DNA from 2 places in the Comamonas testosteroni genome. Region 2 is predicted to be linked to the other one. Evidence: riboswitches for the same ligand, from Rfam matches in the RefSeq annotation. Region 2 holds a riboswitch; the other holds the start of a gene.

The links. A riboswitch is a leader RNA that binds a small molecule or an ion and turns the genes downstream of it on or off. The one in region 2 is predicted to bind cobalamin.
Region 1: it holds a riboswitch for cobalamin, as region 2 does, so the genes downstream of both, F0P97_RS10755 (nitrite reductase) here and F0P97_RS11615 (TonB-dependent receptor plug domain-containing protein) in region 2, are expected to answer to the same signal.

Annotation. Positions count from the first base shown of each region.
Region 1 is NZ_CP043568.1:2,353,918-2,361,235, reverse strand. Features, by position in the region: gene cobN (cobaltochelatase subunit CobN) at 1-3,436, shown strand, start outside; gene F0P97_RS10765 (ATP-binding protein) at 3,433-4,635, shown strand; gene F0P97_RS10760 (vWA domain-containing protein) at 4,713-5,303, shown strand; cobalamin riboswitch at 5,476-5,718, shown strand; gene F0P97_RS10755 (nitrite reductase) at 5,917-7,188, shown strand; gene F0P97_RS10750 (precorrin-8X methylmutase) at 7,172-7,318, shown strand, end outside.
Region 2 is NZ_CP043568.1:2,542,013-2,549,330, forward strand. Features, by position in the region: gene F0P97_RS11610 (TonB-dependent receptor) at 1-1,155, opposite strand, end outside; cobalamin riboswitch at 1,393-1,583, opposite strand; cobalamin riboswitch at 2,271-2,461, shown strand; gene F0P97_RS11615 (TonB-dependent receptor plug domain-containing protein) at 2,677-4,767, shown strand; gene F0P97_RS11620 (DUF7676 family protein) at 4,853-5,425, shown strand; gene F0P97_RS11625 (ABC transporter substrate-binding protein) at 5,440-6,270, shown strand; gene F0P97_RS11630 (FecCD family ABC transporter permease) at 6,274-7,318, shown strand, end outside.

The DNA.
Region 1 (7,318 bases), 190 kb from region 2:
CAAGGGAACGCTGGAGCCCGAGCAAAGCCGCGCGCTGTGGCAATATCTGCGCGCTGGCGGCCTGGGCAATGCGCGCGAGTTCCTGCGCATGGCGGCAGCCTGGGGCCTGAACCAGGGCCGCGAGGGCGCGCCCGTGCGGGTTCTGCCCCCCGTGGCCGTGCATGTGCCACAAAGCTGGCTGGCTGACGATGCCGGGCATCTTGCGGGCCTCGACGACCTGCAGGCACGCTGGCAGCCCGGCGCCCCCGTCGCCATGTTGGTGTTCTACCGCTCGCATCTGCTGGCGGCCAATACCGAGGCCTTCGATGCCATGGCTAACGCCCTGCTCGCGCGCGGCCTGAACCCACTGCCGCTGGCTCTGGAGTCGCTCAAGGACGGGCTGTGTCTGCAGACGCTGCGCTCCCTGTGCATCGCCCACCAGGTGCAGATCATCCTCAACACCACGGCATTTGCCGCACTGGGAGAGCATGCGCGCACGGGTGAAGTGGCCGACGCGCTGGCGGGCGACATCCCGGTGCTGCAGGTGATTGCCAGCGGCAGCAACCGCGAAGACTGGTTGGCCGACAGCCAGGGCCTGCGCCCGCGCGACATTGCCATGCAGGTGGTGCTGCCCGAAATGGATGGCCGCATCATGACGCGCGCCATGAGCTTCAAGGGCCTGGCTCATCGCTGCGAGCTGACGCAAGCCGACGTGATCAGCTACCAGGCCGAGCCCGACCGCATTGCCTGGATTGCCGAGCTGGCCTGGCGCTGGTGTCGTCTGCGCAGCAAGCCCGCAGCGCAGAAGAAAGCCGCGCTGATACTGGCCAACTACCCGGGCAGCGAGGCGCGCATGGGCAGCGGCGTGGGCCTCGATACGCCGGAATCCGTGATCGCCCTGCTGGATCAGCTGTCAGTTGACGGCTGGCAGCTGGGCGATGCCGCTGCGCGACCCGACTCCGGTCTGGCTCTGATGGGCCTGCTGCAGCAAGGCATTGCCAACGACCCCAAAAAATGGCCTCTGCGTCCCGCGAGCCAGGGCTATTCGCTGCAGGCCTATCAACAGCGCCTGGCAAAGCTGCCCGGCGATATGGCCCAGGCCATAGCCGAGCGCTGGGGTGCGCCCGAGCAGGACCCCATGCTGCGCGATGGCTGGTTCATGATTGCCGGCCTGCAGCTGGGCCATGTCTTCGTGGGCATACAACCCGCGCGCACGCTCGATGGACGCAATGACTACACCAGCTATCACGACGCCGAGCTGGTGCCGCCCCATCACTACCTGGCGTTCTACTTCTGGCTGCGCGATGTGTTCGGCGTGGACGCCATGGTCCATGTGGGCAAGCACGGCAATCTGGAATGGCTGCCAGGCAAGAGCCTCGCACTGTCGCAGCAATGCTGGCCCGATGCCATCCTCGGCCCGCTGCCGCATATCTATCCTTTCATCGTCAACGACCCCGGTGAGGGAGCACAGGCAAAGCGCCGCAGCCAGGCTGTCATCATCGACCATCTGATGCCGCCGCTCACGCGCGCCGAGAATCACGGCCCCATGCAGGAGCTGGAACGCCTGGTGGACGAATACTACGAAGCCTTGCTGGTCGATCTGCGCCGCTCCGGCCTGTTGCGCAAGCAGATTCTGGACTGCGCCAGACGCCAGGATCTGCTGCGCGAACTCGGCCTCGAAGCGGCGGACGCGCAGCCCGATGCCGACGAGCAACTGCTGGAGCGCATCGATGCCTATCTGTGCGAACTCAAGGAAACCCAGATCCGCGATGGCCTGCATATCTTCGGCAGCTCCCCCCAAGGTCAGTTGCGTGAATCCACCCTGGTCTCACTGGCGCGCTATCCCGGCAATGCCGGCAGCGAGCAGGGCCTGCTCAGCGCACTGGCAGCCGACCTGCTGCCGGCCATGGACTGGAACCCCCTGGACATGGACGCCGCAGCCCCCTGGAACGGCCCGCGCCCGGCCGAGCTGCAGCAGCAGGATGCCGGCAGTTGGCGCCACGGCGGCGATACGCGCGAGCGGCTCGAGTTGCTGGCCCTGCAGGTCATTGCCCGGCCCGAGCTGGCCCGCGACTGGCCGCACACCCAGGAGGTGCTCAGACGCATAGAGCAGCAGATTGCACCGTCACTGGACGCCTGCGGCCCGCAGGAGCTGCGGCAGTTCTCGCGTGCACTGCAAGGGCGCTTTGTGCCGCCCGGGCCCAGCGGCTCGCCCTCGCGCGGGCGCTGCGACACCTTGCCCACAGGGCGCAACTTCTACACCGTGGACACCCGCGCCATCCCCACCCAGACCGCCTGGGCGCTGGGACAACAGTCCGCTCAGCGCGTGCTGGAGCGCTATCTGCAGGAACATGGCGAATATCCGCAGGCCATCGGTCTTTCCGTCTGGGGAACGGCCACCATGCGTACCGGGGGTGACGATATCGCCCAGGCCTTTGCCCTGATCGGGGTTCGCCCCAAATGGGCGGCCGGCAGCCAGCGCGTGACCGACTTTGAAGTCATTCCCGCCGTGGGGCTGCGTCGCCCGCGTGTCGACGTGACGCTGCGCATCAGCGGTTTTTTCCGCGATGCCTTTCCCAATGTCGTGCAGATGTTCGATGCCGCAGTACGTGCCGTGGCCGAACTCGATGAGGACGCCGAGGACAACCCTATCCGCGCCCGCATGCTGCGTGACACGCAAACCGCAATGGACCAGGGCCTGAGCGCCGACGCGGCCCGCGAACAGGCGCTGTGGCGCGTTTTCGGTGCGCCCACCGGCAGCTATGGAGCCAGCATGCATGAGATGCTGCGTACCGGCCAGTGGACCGACGCGGGCGACTTTGCACGCCACTATCTGCACTGGGGAGCCTACGCCTACGGCCAGCAGGCCGATGGCGTGCCGGCCCGCGCCGCGCTGGAGCGGCGTCTGCAGGCACTCGATGTGGTGCTGCAGAACCAGGACAGCCGCGAGCATGACCTGCTGGACTCCAGCGAGTACTACCAGCATCAGGGCGGGATGGTAGCAGCCGTGCGCCATCTGGGCGGCAGCGACCCTGCCATCTACCATGGCGACCATGGCAATCCTCAGTCTGCCAGGATTCGCTCCCTGGCCGAGGAGATCGGCCGCGTGGTGCGCGCCCGCGTCACCAACCCCAAGTGGATTGCGGGCGCCATGCGCCACGGCTACAAGGGCGCCTTCGAAATGGCGGCCACGGTGGACTATCTGTTCGGCTTCGATGCCACCACCGCGCTGGTTTCGGACCAGCATTACGCCATGGTCACCCAGGCCTATGTGGAGGATGAGAACGTGCGCCAGTTTCTGCGCCAGCACAATCCACAGGCGCTGGGCGATATCGTCTCGCGCCTGCTGGAAGCCATAGACCGCGGCATGTGGGAGCAGCCCGGCGAACATCACCAGAGCCTGCTGGCCCAGATGCTGGAGCACGAAGAATTCATGGAAGGACAGGTTTCCCAATGAGCCCGAACCACGATCTGCCCCCCGTATTCCCACTCTCTGCCATACAGGGACAGCCCACCCTGGTACAGGCCCTGTTGCTGGCCGCTATCGAGCCCCAGCTGGGCGGCGTGCTGATTCGAGGTCCGCGCGGCACGGCAAAGTCCACGGCGGCCCGTGCACTGGCGGATCTGCTGGCACCTGCGCCTTTCGTCACCCTGCCGCTAGGTGCCTCCATCGAGCATGTGACCGGCAGTCTGGACTTGTCCAAGGCGCTCTCTGGCCACGAAGTGGACTTCGCTCCGGGTCTGATCGCCAAGGCGCACGATGGCGTGCTCTATGTCGATGAAATCAATCTGCTGCCCGATGCCATCGTCGATGTGTTGCTTGATGTGGCAGCCTCCGGCATCAATCGCATAGAGCGCGACGGCATCTCGCACAGCCATGCCGCGCGCTTTTTGCTGATCGGCACCATGAACCCCGAAGAAGGCATGCTGCGACCACAGTTGCTGGACCGGCTGGGCCTGTGCGTGCAACTGGACAATGCCAATGATCCGCAACTGCGCAGCAGCATTGTCAGGGCCAGGCTGCGCTTTGATCAGGACCCCCAGGGCTTTGCCCGATCTCATGCAACCGAGCAACAGGAGATTCGCCAAAGGCTGGCGCAGGCCCGCAGCCGTTGTCGCAATGCCTCGGAGCTGGCATGGAGTGATGACGTCCACGAGGCCGTGGCCCTGCAGTGCATTGCCGCCCAGGTCGACGGGCTGCGGGCCGACCTGGTCATGCTGCGCGCTGCACGCGCCCTGGCGGCCTGGCAAGGCAGTCAGAGCATCACGCCAGCCCATGTGGCCGAAGTCGCGCCACTGGTGCTGCAGCATCGCGCTGCCCAGCCAGACCCGGGCAGCGCCAGTCAGCCCCGGCAGACACCGGCCAGCACACCACCAGCCGCGCCCGCAGCCCAATCCGGCAGGGACAGCAAAGACCGCGTAGAGCCTGGTACCCAGGTGCCAGCATCCCATTCGCCGGCCATCGGCGAGCCCGGCGCCACCAGCTCCTTGCCTCAAGACACAGGTCCGGGCCTCGAACAGCCGCCTGCCGGCTGGGGGCAAGCTCGGGCCGTGAGCAGCGTCGCATTTGAGGCTCAACAGGCCGACGCCATGGCGCAGGCAGCCCTGGAGGCCCTGGCCGCAAAAAAAGCCCGAGCCTCCGGTCCGCTGCGCTGAGCGCCGGCCGGAGGCAAGTCGGCTCAGAAAACCATGGCCTGGCCCTGGCCAGCCACGCCGCACCCAGCATCCTCAAGATGCCAGGGGCATCGATTGACTGGACTGCTACCCTGCGCCAGCGCCAAGGTCAGCCGCTGGCCTCCGCACATCTGCGCTGGCGCCAGCCGGAGGGAGCTGTACCCAGGCAACACCTGTTCCTGCTGGACTGCTCGGCCTCCATGGTGGAGAGCGGTGCGTTTGCCCAGGCCAAGGGTCTGCTGCTGCAGTGGCTGCGCCGGGCCTATCTGCAGCGCGAATCCGTGGCCCTGCTCTGCTTCGGCGCAGGTCGGCTGCACTGGCTGCTGGAGCCCGCGAGGGCGCCACGCTGGAATGCCGATCTGATCGAGCCGCTGCGCGGCGGTGGCGGCACGCCGCTGACCCAGGCCCTGCAGGCAGGCTGGCAGATGGCGGCCAGACACTCCCGGCAACCGTCCTGCCTGTGGCTGATCAGCGACTTCCGCAGCCCCGATGTGCTGCAGCTGGAGCGCGGTCCCGTACCTGCCTTGACACAGATTCTGGTGGACTGTGAAACCGCTGCGGGCCAGAGCAGACGTCTGTTTGGCGGCGCCGAGCGACTGGCAAAGGTCTGGCCGGACACCCTGCGACTGCCGCTGAAATTCGCCCAATAAATGCCCCCGACCCTCTAACAGACAAGCGCCAATAGCCATCTATTTTGATAATCATCAAACAGGGCATCACTGCGGCCCGCCTGCTCGCCTGATCGATATACGGTCACCGTACAGACAGCAGGAAAGCTACTGCCAAGCCGATGAATTTGGCCGGGTGCATCAGGTTATCGCGTAAGATCGCGCCACCACAGGTGCCTCATGGCGTGCTTTTGCACGCGGAGGTGAAACGAGAAGCAGGTGGATGGAGTTCTCCCATCAATCCTGCACTGCACCCGCAACGGTAATCAGAGATATGGAGATGCAAGCTCTGGCCCACGGCCATGGCAGCCACTGCGAAAGCGGGAAGGCGCATCGATATGCCACCCTCAGGTGGGCTCTGTAAGTCCGGAGACCGGCCTGATGTGTACAAGACGCAGCGGGATTGCATGTGGCTTGTGATATGTCCGTGCCTGCGCGCGGCTCATCACCTCTTCATTTTCCCTCTGCACATTTTGTTTGTCTGGCCCGGGTTTCGGCCAAACCGACCGTGAATGACCTATGTTGCATGGAATTTGCCATTCAGATTTGTCCCTGTGGGTCGGCGGCGCGCTGACCGCACTGTGTGGAGCAGAGCTTGTCCAGCCCTGAGCCCATCCAGATTCGTGGCTGGTGTCCCAGCACCTGGAAGCCCATGCAGGCACAGGACGGCTGGATCGTGCGCGTGCGACCTCGCTGTGCGTCTCTCACCGCCGCTCAGTGGCTGGTACTGGCCGAACTCGCACGAACCCATGCCTCGGGCCAGATCGAGTTGACCCGCCTCGGCAATCTGCAACTGCGCGGCGTGCACGAATCGGCTCTGCCTGCCTTGCGCGCAGCGCTCGTTGTTTCCAGGCTGGCCCCTGCCGATGAGCAGGCAGATCTGGCGCCTGCCGTGCATTGCACTCCGTTCTATACAAGAGGAGATCGCACCCATGCACTGGCTCTGGCGCTTTGCGGTGCAACTGCGCGTGACCTCAGTCCCCTGGCCCTGCAACAGCAGAACATGCCGGCCCTGCCCGGCAAATTCGACATGCTGGTCGACGATCCGCAGTGCCATCTCCGAAGCCTGAGCTCCGACCTTCAACTATGGGCCTGCGCCGATGGAGGCTATGGACTTGCCCTGGGCCAATCGGAAGACTGGTATGGCTTTGAGACTGCACCGGCTGCCGTGCAGGCAGCCATACAGATTGCCCTGTGGTTTGCCCGCGAGCGCAGTGCGCAGGCGGCAGGCCGATTGCGCGGCCTTGCCAAGCCTATCGACCTTCATGCCTGCGGACTCGCCAAGGCCAGTCATCACCTTGAGCCCCGCACTCCGGACAGGAGCGCTGCCAGGCCGTTGCGGCCCGGAGCGCTCAATCCTCACGGCCTGCTGCTCGGCGCCCCCTTGGGACGCCTGGACGCATGGGCCATACAGAAGCTGGCGGCTCTCATGCCCGAACAAGCGGAGATCCGGGTCACGCCCTGGAAATCCTTGCTGCTGCCGAACAAGCACCTGGATTCACTGCCTGCCAGGCTCGATGCCAGGGACTGGATCAGCCAGTCTGCGGATGTGCGCCTGCGGGTCTCGGCCTGCACCGGTGCCCCCAACTGCCCTCAGGCCCATATCCCGGCCCAGCCCATGGCCTTGCAATTCGCCAGCTCACAGGCGGCGGACCGGCATCTTCATATCAGCGGCTGCGCCAAGCTCTGTGCCCTGACTGCCGATGCGACAAGTGTGGTGTTTGCCAGCCAGGACACAACGGGCCAGATATGGCTCCACGCCAGCCCCGCCGAAGCGCAGCCGTCGGCCCGGGCATCCATTCCCTATCGGCCTCTGAACTCCGATCCTCACGAGATACAGCAACAACTCAATGACCTACAACTATGAAAAGTGCGGTGAAGAGATTTACCGGCAATCGTTCAGCATCATCCGCCGAGAGGCCGATCTCAAGCGCTTCAACCCCGTGGAAGAGCGGGTCGCCTGCCGCATGATTCACGCGGCCGGCATGGTGGAACTG
Region 2 (7,318 bases):
CGCATCCAGGCCTGCCAGCTTATGGTTCCAGGCCCTTGAAATGGCTGCACCGAAGACATTTCGATTGTCCTTCTGAGAGAACTGGTCTCCGGTATCTGGGCGCTCCAGTGCATAGGTGAAGTTGGAGAACAGTTGCAACGCATAGTGCATCGCATAAGCGGAAACTTTTGTCTCGCCCGAGTTGTCGCGCTGATGCCATTCCCCCGACAAACTGTAGCGCGACGTCTTGCCGCCATCGGTGGGGTCGATGGAGTCAAATCGGCCGAAGGGCCTGCCCTGATAACGGCCTGCATCAATGAGTCGCTGCGGCACCTGGTCTGTCGATGTCCAGCTGGCGTCGTAGGCCATCACGCTCAGTGATCCGCCTTGTGCCTGAGTTCCCTTTGTCAGGCGCAGTACCGCATTTTTGCGTTGCAGATTTTCGGGCACGGACCATGGGCCATCATTGCCCATCCACTCAACAGCAGTGAGCAACGTCAGATCATCACCCAGCTCTTTTGACCCGCCGGCGAGGCCGCGCAGATATCCATTGCCGCCAGCTGTGAACTGTATGAATGGTGCATCCAGACGCCGCTTGTAGCTGATGTCTGCCGCTCCTGCGGAAGCAAAGTCGCCTTTTGTCGCAAAGTACGGGCCTTTGCTGTATTCGATACGGTCGACGAGCTCCGGAACCAGAAAGTTCATATCGGAATAGCCCTGCCCATGTCCATGCGTTGGCATATTCACCGGCATGCCATCGACGCTGGTCGCAAAGTCGGTTCCGTGATCGAGATTGAAGCCGCGCAGAAAATACTGATTGGCTTTGCCATCTCCCGAATGCTGGGTGACGATGACCCCAGGCACGAACTCCAGCACTTCGCCGGGGCGCAGCGCCGGGCGGCTTTCCAGCAGCTCGGAGCGGATGACACCTTGCGATGCCGCATCACTCATTCCAACTGCGTTGTCATAGTGACGGCTGGTGACGGAGACCTCCCCAAGTGTTGCGGCTTCCGGGGCTGTATCAGCAACAGGCTCGTTGCTGCGGCTGCCATTTTCTGCCTGAGCAATGTGTATTGATGTAGGGAGCCCTGTCGTTTTTGACTGGGCAAGCACGTTGAAGGGGACCAGGGCGGGGAGCAGACTCAGAGCGCTGGCGTGAACGATTTTTGATTTCATGGAGTGGCACGTCAGTAGCTTGCCGCAACCAGAATACTTTTTATGCGCAGCGCCGCCTTGCTGGCCAGCATTGGTGAGATGCAGGGCTATCGCAATCGTCTTTGTGCAAGAAAAGGGCAACTCGATCCAGATGTGGACGAGGCTCCGGGGCAGCAAACATAAACATCAAAACGAAAAACGCTTGGTTTACGCTACTGAACGGAGCTATCCGTCCACCTAGAGCCCTCGCTCGATGGCACAGTAACGAATCGCACTGGCAGGTCTCCTGGCTCGCACCGTGTTTGGCGCCATTCACACCTTCCCGCCTTGAGAACAAAGCAGTGGCTTTCGTGAAGGACTCAGTGCTTACAGTTGCGAGGACAGCCACGTAGTTTCAACGTGTTCCCTTTTTCATCCCGAGATGGGAGCGCAGAGCTTGGCAGATTGTAACGATGGCATGAGTTTACTGCCTCGGTCACGAATCCGCTCGCAACGTTAATAAACACATTCTCTTGGAAGCGGACACTCAGAAAGATGTATTGGAATTCCGCTTCTGGCCGAACTCAGTCGGTCAAGACCCGCAGACTTGTCAGCCGTAACCAGCACAGGCGGTTAATTCAACCGGAATACGTAGACCCCCTCAGTACCTACCCGTGGACTGCGAAAGCCGCTCCGTACGGATGACAGCAGAAGGGCTGGAGCTGTTACAGCGCTGCTCGACAGAGATGGTTGTGCTAGATCTAGCATTCCGGACAAAAGTGCCATCGATTAGGAATCAGCCATCAGTACGCATGTCAAATGGCGACATCGTACTCATCATCGCTGTGAACGATTGGGCCTTGATGAGGTCAACTGTGAACGCACGTTTGCCCGTTGCGATGAGCTCAGATAGATAGGTGTAATCCATTTATCGCTGGGTCTCATCCGTTGGCCGATGTGTTTGATTACATCGAGGTGTTCTGCAACCGGTCACGCCGCCACAGTCATCTGGGTGGAGTCAGGCCCGACGATTTTGAGCGCGCCGGGGCTTGAGTCACGGAAGTGTCTACAGGAGTGGGGGAGATTCAGCCTGCCTAGAGGGAGCGCTGCACCACATCGTCTAAATGAGCGAGGAGACAAAATTTTTAAGCCATGTAGAATCCCGCTTCAGCATTGAGCTTCCCTTTTCTAAGGGAATGAAAACGGGAACACGTTGCAAATACGTGGCTGTCCTCGCAACTGTGAGCACCGAGCTGCTGCCATAACCACTGCCAATTTCGGCGGGAAGGGGCACACAGCGCCAAAGACGGTGTGAGCCAGGAGACCTGCCAATGCGAGTCGTTACTGTGCCATTGAGCGAGGGCTCTGAGTGGACGGGTCTACCGATGCAGTAGCGTAAACAAACTCTTTTTGTTTATGTTTGCCGCATCATGATAGTTCCGCATTCACGGTCCCATCGCACCTGACAAGCTCATACTTCGACGACACAGCTCATCGATGCGATGGGCTGCGTTCCGCTGTCTGTTTGTCTGGTGGCGGCAAGCCTTATGACTTGCTACCTCAATGAAAACCAGATTGATGAGCGCTGCGGCGCTCGGACTGCTTCCACCTCTTCTCTCGTCGTTCGCGTTTGCGCAAAGCTCTCCTGGAACTGAACAGGCCACGGGACAAGCTGCGCCATCCTCTCAGCAACGGCCCAGTTTGAGAGATTCCGGCTCAGATGCCGCCGGAACCCAGTTGGCGGAAACGCTGGTGGAAGCATCCAAGCTGGATAAAGATGTTTTCACGCTGACGCAAGCTGCAACCATCATCGAGCAGGAGCAGATCGAGCGCGGCTCGTACACTGATCTCACCGAAGTTCTTCGAAGTGTGCCTGGGCTGGAGTTCAAACAAGTCGGAGGCCCAGGTCAGTACAACTACATCAAGATGAGAGGCTTTGGCTCTGCCAACGTGTTGGTTGTGGTCGACGGGGTTTCCATGAATCTGCCCAGCACGGGAGATGTGGCCAACCTACTGAGCCAATATGATCCTTCGTCCATCTCTCGCATTGAAATTCTGCGAGGACCACAGACGGTTCTGTACGGCTCGAACGCAACTGCTGGAGTCATCTCGATTACGACGAAGCGTGGTTCGCTCGAGCCCAAGCGCAGTATCTCTGTTGAAGCTGGTTCTCTCGGTTGGAAAAAGGCCAAAGCCTCGTTTCAACAGGCCTTTGATGTTGCCGATGGCAAGCTGAGCACCTCTTTATATGCGTCTCACACTGACAGCGATGGTCTGCTGAAGTACGAAGGTACTCGTGACACCACACTTCAAGCGTCTGCTGATTTTCGTGGAAAGTCCATCGATGCCGGCATCGCCCTCACACATAACAAGAATCGCTTTAACTATGCCCAACTGAAAGAGGTCACAACGGGTCCTAACGGCGCCCCGGCCTATTGGGGCATGCAGCTTCCGGATCCCAACGCCTACAACGATCGCCGCACAGACACAGCTAGCGCCTATCTTGAGCAACGTCTCACAGAGCAACTCAGCCAACGCTTGGAGCTTGGTTGGACGCAGACACGTCGTACCAACGCGGATCCCAACGACGGGTTGCTGGGATATGTCACCGCCCCCTGGAATCATTTCTCTCTGGACTATAAAAATTACTTCAATCAGGGAGAGCTGGTTCCGTTCTACGACAGCGGTTTTGTCGGCACTGCCAACTACAAGGATCAGAGCAAGCAGCTGAACTACAGCCTCAAGTATGCGGGTCAAGGATTCAAGGTCCTTGGCGGCGCAGAGCTCTACGATGCGAGCGCATCACAGTGGGGGGCTTATGGCAGCTTGCAGGGCAAGAATAAGCGCAAGTCGCTCTATGCCAACGGGGAATACCAAGTTGGCGTTTCCGGTCCTATTCTTGCCGCAGGGGTTCGTCATGACAAGTACGACGTCTGGGGGAGCAAGACAACAGGGAGCGTGGGGATCAATCAGCAAGTTGGCAATGTGACCATCTTTGGCAACTATGCGACCAGCTATGCAGCCCCGACTTTGTCGCAGCTCTACAACCCGACGTATGGCAACACCAACCTCAAGCCAGAAAGTGGTCGCATGGTTGAGTTGGGCATCCGCCAGGTCCTACCCAGCCTTGGCGCGAACTGGGAAGCCAATCTCTGGAAGGGCAAGGTCAAAGATGCCATTCTGTATGACGGCAGTATCACTAATTCACGCACCAGCAGCGGCTATGGGTTGTATGCGAATGGCGACGCGCTGGAAACGCAAGGCCTAGAGTTGAGTGGGGCTCTGCGTATCAACACGCAGTGGCAACTGAAAGCCAACTACACCTACACTGACTCCCAGACCAAGAAAAAAGGCAAAGACTTTGCTCGCACAGTCCAAGTGGCGCGGCACAAAGGGAACATTGGTCTGGCCTATGCCAATGGTCCCCTGAATGTGGATTTCTCTGCATTCCTGACTGGCAAGCGCTATGACTGGACCGGGGTGGACTGGATTCCTGGCTACGTGCGCTTCGATGTATCTGCACGCTATGCAGTGAACAAGCAACTCAATCTCTTTGCTCGTATCGAGAACATCTTCGACCACAAGGTCCAGGAAGGTCTTGGCTACAAGCCCATGGGTATCTACGGCATCGTTGGCGCTGAATACAAATTCTGAGCCCGGTAGAGCGCCGATGCGTGTACCTCTCAATGGATGCGCAGGCGCGTCTTTTCACAAAACTTGATAACAAAGGAGAAACCCCATGACGACGGAAGTGCGCCTGCAACAGCCGATAGAAACAAATGAATCCAGCCTGGGCCATGTGCAAGCCTGGGCGCTTCCAGCCGATGAAGACAGCCTTTGGATGCTCTGCAAGGACATCTTCCAAAAACACTGGGGCGAAATTGTTTTTGGCTCACTGATTCCTGGTGCCGTATGGGAAATCAGAGCTCCCAATGCGCCAACAAAGGTCAGCGTTCTAGATGGCTATCTGACTGTCGATTTTGGAGCCTGGCATTTCCATATCTGCATTGGTCATTTCAAGGGTGCTTCGGATGAAGATGCATTCATGCGCCGCACGGGCCGTGCTGAGCTATACCGCGTCCTGAATAAGGAAGGCACACCCAAGTCCTGGGGGGTGCGCTTGTTCAACAACGCGGGGCAGCAACAAATGACAGTGTTCTTGCCAAACCCTTTCCTTACACCGGAGCAGCAAATTGCTCCAGCCCCTGATTGGTCGCGCTTGGCCATCTGGGACTGGTTGCGCGAAACCTACCTTGGGTTGCCCAGTGATCCAGCCGACCGCAGCGGCCGAGGATTTTCATGTGGCGGCTAAGGCCCAATAAGTATTTGACGATTGCTGCTCTCTTTGTGAGTGCAGCTACGTTATGGCCTGTTCAACAGGCTTACGCACAGCCTGAAAGCAATGTGCCGCAACGCATCGTTTCACTGAATTTATGCACAGACCAGTTGCTGCTGCAACTGGTCGACCCCCAACGGATCGCTGCACTTTCCCATCTGAGCAAAGATCCGCGCAGCTCTGCTTTGCACGCGAAAGCCGAAGGTCTACCTACTGTGCGTGGCAATACTGAAGAAGTGCTCGCGCTCAAGCCTGATCTGGTGCTTGTGGGAACCTATACAACGCGACACACAAATTCCATGTTGCGCAAATTTGGTATTCCTGTAGTAGCAATCCCAGGGGCTAACAGCTTCGATGATGTACGTAAAGAAATCCGTGAAGTCGCCAAAGCGGTTGCCGAAGCTCCCAGAGGAGAGCAACTGATTGCCCAATTCGACCAGAGATTGGAGCAACTAAGGGCTTCTGCGCCCAAGCATAGAAAAACAGCGATGCGCTATAGCGCAGGTGGCTACACCGCGGGCAGCAATACCTTATATGACTCGATTTTTGAAGCTGCGGGCTTCATCAATGGAGCGAAGAACGCCAACGTCAAAGGCTATGGGCGATTGCCAATAGAGCGGCTGATTGAGCAAAAGCCGGAGGTAATTTTGGGCAGCGACTACAAGCCCGAAACGCCGACACAAGGCAATCGCATGCTCAGTCATCCCGCCATTCAAGGGCTCCATGCACGAAGCCTTGTTCTGTCTTCGCGCGACATTGTCTGTGGCGGAATCTGGAATCTTGAAGCTGCACAGAAACTTCGGGAAGAAGCTGGAAGCTAATCTATGGATACGCATAATCTGAATTCAGTTGCTGGAGGCAATGTCGGCAGCTTTGTAGTTCCTCCAAAGCGGGACCACAGACACAAAGTCATAGTCAGCAACGGTGATGAATTCGCTGTACCTCAAAGCGCTGCCCTAGGACTGCGAACGTTGTCGAGTGCATCGCCTGTGATTGTCCTGCTGCTTTTGGCGACAGCACTTCTGGCTGCTTGCTCACTGTTTGTAGGGTATGTGGACATGGATCCTTTGCGATTGCTTCATGGAGCGATGGCCAGTGACCTAGTCCCATCAAGAATTCTGATTGATATCAGATTACCTCGGACTGTTTTATGCATGGCGGTGGGCGCTACGTTGGGACTGACTGGAGCAGCCATGCAAGGGCTGCTGAGAAACCCTCTGGCCGAGCCGGGCCTTCTTGGCGTCTCTAGTGGTGCAGCCCTAGGTGCGGTCGTCGCCCTGTATACAGGTATCGCCAACGCCTTCTATCTGGCTTTGCCGTTGGCGGGTTTTCTGGGCACGGCTCTCGCATGCGCTTTCGTATTTATTCTTGCTGGACACAACACCCCTAGAACCACGCTCATCCTGGGCGGGGTTGCGGTTTCTGCACTCTGTGGTTCCTTGATCTCCTTGATCCTGAATTGGTCGACCAATCCCATGGCCATGAGCGAGATCGTGTTTTGGATGATGGGGTCTCTGGCAGACCGTAGCAATCAAGATTTGCTGCTTTCAGTTCCCTTCATGCTGGCAGGCTGCGTCCTCTTGATAACTTGTGGGAAGGCACTTCAAGCACTGGCTTTAGGTGAAGAAACTGCTCATTCAATGGGCGTAAATCTGAGCCGCTTGCGCATCAAAATTTTGCTCGGCTGTGCTCTGGCTGTCGGTGCTGCCGTCTCTGTATCAGGCAGTATCGGCTTCATTGGTTTAGTAGCCCCTCACTTGATGAGAAAGACTGCCCAGGGAGATCCTGCAAAGCTGCTACCACTCTCCGCCCTCGCTGGGGCAGCGCTTCTCCTCATTGCAGATCTTGGTGTCCGCTTTCTCTACAACA